Regions from separate parts of the Branchiibius hedensis genome, predicted to be linked through region 2. Evidence: riboswitches for the same ligand, from Rfam matches in the RefSeq annotation. Region 2 holds a riboswitch; the other holds the start of a gene.
What was found. A riboswitch is a leader RNA that binds a small molecule or an ion and turns the genes downstream of it on or off. The one in region 2 is predicted to bind cobalamin.
Positions count from the first base shown of each region.

Region 1: it holds a riboswitch for cobalamin, as region 2 does, so the genes downstream of both, DR843_RS04490 (prenyltransferase/squalene oxidase repeat-containing protein) here and DR843_RS02565 (ribonucleoside-diphosphate reductase subunit alpha) in region 2, are expected to answer to the same signal.

Region 1 covers NZ_UESZ01000001.1:908,436-912,242, forward strand. The annotation lists partial or broken gene gcvT (glycine cleavage system aminomethyltransferase GcvT) at 1-105, shown strand, start outside; gene DR843_RS04485 (bifunctional adenosylcobinamide kinase/adenosylcobinamide-phosphate guanylyltransferase) at 132-686, opposite strand; cobalamin riboswitch at 744-881, shown strand; gene DR843_RS04490 (prenyltransferase/squalene oxidase repeat-containing protein) at 960-2,285, shown strand; gene DR843_RS04495 (hypothetical protein) at 2,674-2,904, opposite strand; gene DR843_RS04500 (hypothetical protein) at 2,911-3,240, opposite strand; gene DR843_RS04505 (CbiQ family ECF transporter T component) at 3,279-3,807, shown strand, end outside.
Region 2 covers NZ_UESZ01000001.1:495,914-499,720, forward strand. The annotation lists gene DR843_RS02555 (ABC transporter substrate-binding protein) at 1-105, opposite strand, end outside; gene DR843_RS02560 (endonuclease domain-containing protein) at 342-1,166, opposite strand; cobalamin riboswitch at 1,437-1,645, shown strand; gene DR843_RS02565 (ribonucleoside-diphosphate reductase subunit alpha) at 1,760-3,807, shown strand, end outside.

The DNA.
Region 1 (3,807 bases), 410 kb from region 2:
GATCGCGGCGTCGCTGAGGGCGACGAGGTGACGATCGACGTCCGGGGCCGGGCGCTCCCGGCAACCGTGGTCAAGCCGCCGTTCGTGACGCCGCACGTGAGCTGACGCGCTCGGCGTCCGTCAGTCGTCCGTCAGTACGGCAGCGCGGGAAAGGCCGACAGATCCACGGCCCGGCCACCCAGGAGGAGGACGGCCCGGCTCAGGTGGTTGGACAGCACGGTGTTCGCCTGGCCCAGAGCGTCCTGCAGCGCGCGATCGATCGGTGTGTCGGCGGCCACCATCAGGCCGAGTTCGCGGCTGATCACCACCGCGTCGTAGGGCAGGGCCGACAGCAGGGCCGCGAGTTCGAGACTGGCGTCGGTGACCACCGCCGCCGCCTTCTCGGGCGCTTCCCAAGCACCGGCTGCGGTGATCTTGCCGGTGACCCACGCTGGCAGGTTGTCGACCGCGACGGCGTTGCGGGAGTAGAGGATCGAGCGCACCAGGTCGGTGGAGTCCTCGGCCACCCAGCCCTGCGGAGTCGAGTCCAGGGCGGGTGCCGTGACGGTGCTGATCGTGGGGGAAAGGGCCGGGTCCGCACCGTCGGCGACCGGGCGGAGCACTCGGGTGCCGTCGCCTGGAAGCAGCGACTCGGCGTACCGGCTCACAGGGGTGTGCACCCCGGCGAGGACGAGAGTCGTGGTCACGGGGACGAGCGTAGCGCGCGGATTGGACGCCGCCAGGATCGCCCGCACGGTTGCGATACCCTGGCCACCTGCTCAGGTCCGTGATCCGAGCAGGCACGGTGGATGGGGAAGCCGGTCAGAATCCGGCGCTGGTCCGCAACCGTAGGTGGTCTCACGACCACGAGCCGGGATACCAGCCATCGCGCAGCAACTCACACCCGTCGAGATCTGCGGGCCGAGTTCCAGGCTTTCCGCCCAGAATCAGGTCAGGCAGAGGACCTTCAGGAAGGCCTCATGCATCCCACCACCGCCGCGCGCCGCGCCGGCATGTTCGCGATCCCCGCCGGCGTTCTCGCCGTCACGCTGGCGTTCGGACCTCCCGCATCGGCCGCGGACAGTACCGAACCGGGCCACCCGGCCTCTCGCTACCTGGCGCTGCGCATCGCCGACGGGGGCGGGCGACTGTTGTATGACCCCTACCAGGGCCAGCAGTACGACAACCTCGGCGGAACCGCGGACGCGATGATGGGCATGATCGCCAACGGCACGAGCATGATCGCGGTCAAACAGGCCAGGGACTACCTGCAGAAGAACGTCGCCAACTACATCGGCAGCGGCACCGAGTTGTACGCCGGTGCGACGGCGAAACTCCTGCTGGCCGTCGACAGCTCCACCAGCCGGGTCGACCCCACTCCTTCCGTGCGCAACTTCGGTGGCGTCGATCTGGTCGCCCGGCTGCAGAGCCTGCAGACCGAGAGCGGCCGCTTCAGCGACCAGTCCAGTTATCCCGACGGCGACTACTCCAACGGCATCACCCAGTCCCTGGGGATCCTGGCGCTGTCCAAGGTCGGTATCAAGGCACCGACGACGGTCGCCTACCTGCTCAAGCAGCAATGCAGCGATGGCGGTTTCGACCTCACCCTGGACGATCCGAAGGGCTGCACCAGCGACCCGGACACCACCGGATACGCGGTGCAGGCGTTGGTGGCGGCCGGCAGTGATCGCGCCGCGGTCACTCGGGCCACCAACTACCTGGCCGCCGCGCAGAAGTCGAGCGGTGCGGTCGGAAACGGTCAGACCGGAGTGGCGAACTCGACGGCGCTCGCGGCAATGGCCTTCTCAGTCGCCGGGGACACCGCCCGGTGGAGCAAGGCCCGCAGCTACCTGTTCAGCCTGCAGTACCCCTGCAGTACCCCGCCGAAACTGCGTGGTGCCATCGCCGCCAACGCGCAGATCCGGGCCAGCAAGATCGCCGAAGGTGCCAAGGCCAAGCCGGACCAGTCCGATGACGTCGCCACCGGGCAAGCGCTGGTCGCGATGGCGGGTGCGAACTACATCACGTTGGACGCGAACCTGGCCGTGGGCGCGATTCCCGCGGACGAGTGCGCTGCGACGCCGCCTGCGACGTCGGTGACCCCGCCGCCGTCATCCTCGGCAGCGTCGTCGACGTCAGCGGTCAGTTCGTCCTCCGCAGTGACCGGACCGCCGGTCGTCACCGACGGTCCTGAGACCGGTGCTCCGGGGGCAGAGGGTGTGGCCATCGTGCTGCTGGGCGCTGTCGCCGTCGGCGCCGGTGGCCTGTCGGTGGCGCGCCGCGGCCGTGGCCGTCACACCCGATGAGGGGCGCTCTGCGGACGTCCCTCGCGGTGTTTGCCGCCGTGGTGGTGGCACTGGCGATGCTTGTCTGGCAGGCTCCCGCGAGCCGGGCGGCGGCCTGCGCCACGACCACCAGCGGCGTGACGGTGGTCGTGTCCTGGAACGGTGTGGACGGCAAGAGCGGGGTCACGGTCCGATGCGCCCCAGGCAGCCCGTCGTCGGCCTGGTCTGCTCTGCAGTCGGCTGGATTCAGCGCGGCCGGGGTGCAGCAGCAGCCGGGTTTCCTCTGCCGGATCAACGGCTCGCCGGCCAAGGACCCGTGTGTGCGCACCCCGCCCGCATCGGCCTACTGGGCGTTGTGGGTCGGACCGGCGGGCGGCTCCTGGCGGTACAGCTCACTCGGGGTCGCCAGCTACGTTCCGGCGCCAGGGACCGCGGTCGGATTCAGCTTCGGCGCCGGGGCCCAGCCGGGCATCAAGCCGCCCGTGGTCAGCTCGGGCGGGAGTTCGCAGCCGACGACCACACCGACTCCCAAGCCGACGGCGACATCCAGCCCTGCGCCCAAACCCACCTCGAGTCCGCGGCCGTCGTCGACGCGGCCCTCAGCAGCCGTTCCCACCCGGACGCCGAGCTCCAGCAGCACCGCGGATCAACCGCACAGCGGCCCGAACAGCCAAGGAGCACAGGCCAGTTCGTCATCCGCACGTACGTCGAGTGCAGGCTCGAGGAGTACCTCGAGTTCGGGCGGGGCCACCGATGAGTCCGCCACGGCGTCGACGACCTCGTCGAGCACGGTGTCGTCGAGCAGTTCCGCGGCGCACACCAGCGACGGCCCGTCGAGCACGCAATCCAGCAGCACTGCAGGTGGTGCAGCTGCTGCCGGCTCTCCGGCGAGCACATCATCCGCCTCGGGCAGCGGCACGCCGATCGCGGTCGGTGCCGGCGTCCTTGCGGTCGCCGGGCTTGGCGGGGCCGGCATCGTGGCTGCCCGTCGCCGTCGCGGCTGAGCGTTGATCGGTGGCACGGTCTCTGCACGCGGCATCACTGGCCCGCTCCCTGCATCCAGGAGCCTGGTGGGTGTGGGCGATCTGTGTCGCGGCGGCGGTCAGTCAGATCACCAACCCGCTGCTGCTGGCGATCGCCATGGCCGCAGTGGTGTTCGTGGTCATGTCGCGCCGGACCGACGCCCCCTGGGCACGTGCCTTCCGGTGGTACATCTACCTCGGGCTCTTCGTCATCCTCACCCGGGTGATCCTCTACATCCTGGTGGGCGCGAAGACCGGCGACGTGGTACTGGTGAGGTTGCCGACCATCACCATGCCCAGCTGGGCGGCCGGCATCCAGCTGCTCGGCCCCATCAGCCTCGACGGTCTGGTCGTGGCGGCCTGCGAGGGTCTGCGGCTCGCAGCGATGTTCGTGTGCTTCGGTGCAGCGAACGCCCTTGCGAACCCGCGCCGACTGCTGCGGCTGCTGCCCTCAGCGTTGCGCGACGTGGGCACGGCGGTCGTGGTCGCGGTCAGTGTGGTGCCGTCCTTGGTGCTCGGGG
Region 2 (3,807 bases):
GGTGCTGCCCGTGTTGAGGCTGTCAGACCCACATGCGGACAGTGCGGTCATGAGCGCGACCGCCGTGATGGCGCCCAGACCCGAGGCTTTGGTGATGCTGCGCATTGCTGCTCCTTGAAAATCGGCACATCGACCGTGACGGTCGTTCCCTGATCCTGGCATCCTGCGGTGCCGGGGGAGGGTCGCCGCGCGGGTTTGTGACCTGCCCGTAACACCTTCCCGGCGAGCTTTCACCCCAATCCCAGCCCCCTCCCGACGATTTTGAGGATTCCGACGTTTCTGAGGACGCCGCTGCTCTGTGCGTCCTCAGAAAGCTCGCCATCCTCAAAATTGGCCCGGTCTCAGGCGGCGAGGTGTACCCCTTGGGCCACGGCCTGCATGATGCGGTGCTGCACTTCCGGCCAGTGATTGACGACCTGGTCATAGCTGACGCGAATCACGACGTACCCCATGGTGATCAGCAGCGCATCGTGCGCAATGTCCTTGTCGCGCTGTGGTCCCACGTGATGCCCGCCGTCGATCTGGACGACGAGGCGGTCGCCGATCAGCAGATCCACCGGACGTCCTGCGATGACTATCTGCTGCAGGATCCGCACATCCAGGAATCTCAACCGGGTCATCGCGATCGACTCCAGGCCGGAGTCCGACCACGGCGCCGCTGTTGCAAGCACGGCGCGAGCGCGCCGACTCAACGGCAGCCGCCCCATCGACTCAGCGGTGACGAGGGCCTTGTTCATCGCCGACTCCCAGATTACGACTGCGCGCTCATGGGGTTGGCAGTCGGCAACGAGTAGCAGGCAGTTTTCCAGTGAGTCCGCAGCGACGTCGGGATGTCGCGGAATTGCTGGCTCGGCCCAGTGGACGACGCAACCTGTGGACTTGATGCCACCGGCGTGCTTCCTCGCCGCGATGTGAATCTGACCGTCGTCGATTGCCCACAAGCCCCGTCGAATCGCCTCGCTCAGGCAGGTCAACACGCCGCGGGCGCGGACCGCTCGGATGACGGCCGGGTCGACGTCACGCGTTGCGACCCAACCTTTGCGCACACGGTAGATCTGTCGCGTCGCGAGGGCCTGTCGGATCGCGTGATCACTGAATCCGGCCGCCCGTAATGCGCGGGTGGGGACGATGCCGCCGGCGCGTCGCGTTACTTCAACGATGGTCATCCGGACACGGTTGCGGAATGTGCTGGTTGACGCGCGGCCGCCGAAGCAGATGTGTGGATAACCGCTCGACGATTCTGAGGACAGTGAGGTTCCTGAGGACTTCTGGGCGCGCAGCATCCTCAGCAACGTCTAAATCCTCAAAATCGGTGAGGGGAAGGTGGCGGGGCAGAGTGGCAGGGCGGCCGGGCGCTGACCTGCGGAAATGACATTCATGTGATTCGACACGCCGGAACACAGCATCTAGGGGTTGTCAGCGAAGCAACCCCTAGATAGTGTGGCGCACGCAGTGGTCCTCCCTGGCGAACACCGGGGAGGGGCAAGAGGGAAGCCGGTGAGATTCCGGCACTGCCCCGCAGCGGTAAGTGAGGACGAAAGCCGTCATCAGCACTGGGTGAGCCACCTGGGAAGCGACGGCCGGTAGGCGCGGTGAGAGCCGCACAGTCACGAGTCCGAAGACCTGCCATTGCCCCTGCCGCAGCCTGCGGCGGGGTGCTTGCGGCTTTCGTGGGACGAGCCGGGCAGGTACGTCGATCGCTGCGCGCTACCTCCCCCTTCCCCGCCCGTGAGCGGACTTCGAGGGAAGGAACGCAGCAGTGACACTTCACGTGACCAAACGCGACGGCACTCGTGAGCCGTACGACGCCGATCGCATCAACCGGGCCATCGAGCGGGCGGCCGCCGGTCTGCCGGACGCGATGGCCAAGACCATGCAGATCGCCTCGGAGCTGGCGATCACGCTCTTCGACGGGATCACCACCCAACAACTCGACGAGGCCGCGATCAACGTCGCGGTGCAGAACGTCAAGGACGACCCGGACTTCGACGTCATCGCCAGCCGGTTGCTGCTGAAAACCATCTACAAGAAGGTCCTCGGCGACTTCGAGACGACGACCGAGTTGGCGCTGCTGCACCAGGCCCGCTTCCCCGGGTACATCCGCGAAGGCGTCGAGGACGGACTCTTCGACAAGCGCCTTGCGAGCACCTATGACCTCGAAGACCTCGCGGCAGCCCTCGATCCGCAACTCGACGAAGGTCTGCGCTACATCGGCATCGTCACCCTGCGCAATCGCTACATGGCCACCGACGCACGCCGGAACCCGATCGAGGTGCCCGCCTACTTCTGGATGCGGGTCGCGATGGGTCTGTCGGTGGGCGAGACCGAGCCCACCAAAGCCGCGATCGGCTTCTACCGCAAGATGGCCTCGCTGGACTACCTCGCGGCCGGCTCGACGCTGGTCAACGCCGGCACGCAGACCCCGCAGCTGTCCAACTGCTTCGTGATGCAGATGGATGACGACATCGAGCACATCGCCACCTCAATGCGCGACGTCATGTGGTTGACCAAAGGCACTGGTGGCATTGGCCTTTCGGTCACCAAGCTACGCAGCGAGGGCAGCCCGATCCGGTCCAACAACACCGCATCGACCGGGCCGATCCCGTTCATGCACACCATCGACTCGATCCTGCGTGCGGTGTCCCGGGGTGGCAAGAAGTTCGGTGCGCTGTGCTTCTACATGGAGAACTGGCACCTGGACTTCCCGCAGTTCCTCGACCTGCGGCAGAACGCCGGCGACCCGTACCGTCGCACCCGCACGGCCAACACAGCCGTGTGGATCAGCGACGAGTTCATGAAGCGGGTTGTCGCCGATGACGATTGGTACCTCTTCGACCCGCTGGAAACCCCCGACCTGGTCGAGTTGGTCGGCGATGACTTCTCCCGGCGGTACGCCGAGTACGTGGCCCTCGCCGAGCGCGGCGGTCTGCGGTCGTATCGGAAGGTGCGGGCCAGGGAGCAGTGGAAGGCCATCCTGGTTTCCCTGCAGACGACCTCGCACCCGTGGCTGACCTGGAAGGACACCATCAACCAGCGGGCGCTCAACGACAACACCGGCACCATCCACCTGAGCAACCTGTGCACCGAAATCACCTTGCCGCAGGACCGCGACAACGTCTCGGTGTGCAACCTTGCCTCGATCAACCTGTCACGGCACCTGGTTGACGGCCAATGGGATTGGGACCGCCTGGCCGAGTCCACGCGCCTGGCGGTGCGGCAGCTGGACAACCTCATCGACATCACCAAGTCGTCGGTCCACCAGTCCGAGCACTCCAACAGTAAGAACCGCGCGATCGGTCTGGGTCTGATGGGCTTCACCGATGTCGTCGAGCGGCTGGGCCTGTCTTACGCCAGTCCGGAGGCTGCTGACCTCATCGACCAAGTGACCGAGTTCATCTCCTGGCACGCCATCGACACGTCGTGTGATCTGGCTGCCGAGCGGGGTGCCTACGCCAACTTCGAGGGATCCGGCTGGTCCAAGGGGCTGGTCCCGTACGACACCCTCGACGTGCTCGAGCGGCGCCGCGGCGTCGAGGTCGAAGTCGACCGTACGGCGCGCCTGGACTGGGACGCGCTGCGCACCAAAGTGAAGGGTGGCATCCGCAACGCGACCCTGATGGCCATCGCACCCACCGCGTCCATCGGGTTGGTCGCCGGGACCACCCCGGGGCTGGATCCGCAGTTCTCCCAACTGTTTTCGCGCGCGACCTCGGCCGGGAAGTTTCTCGAAGTCAACCGCAACCTCGTGGCTGCCCTGCAGGAGCGCGGACTGTGGGAGCAGGTGCGGGAGGAGTTGCTCCGGGCGCA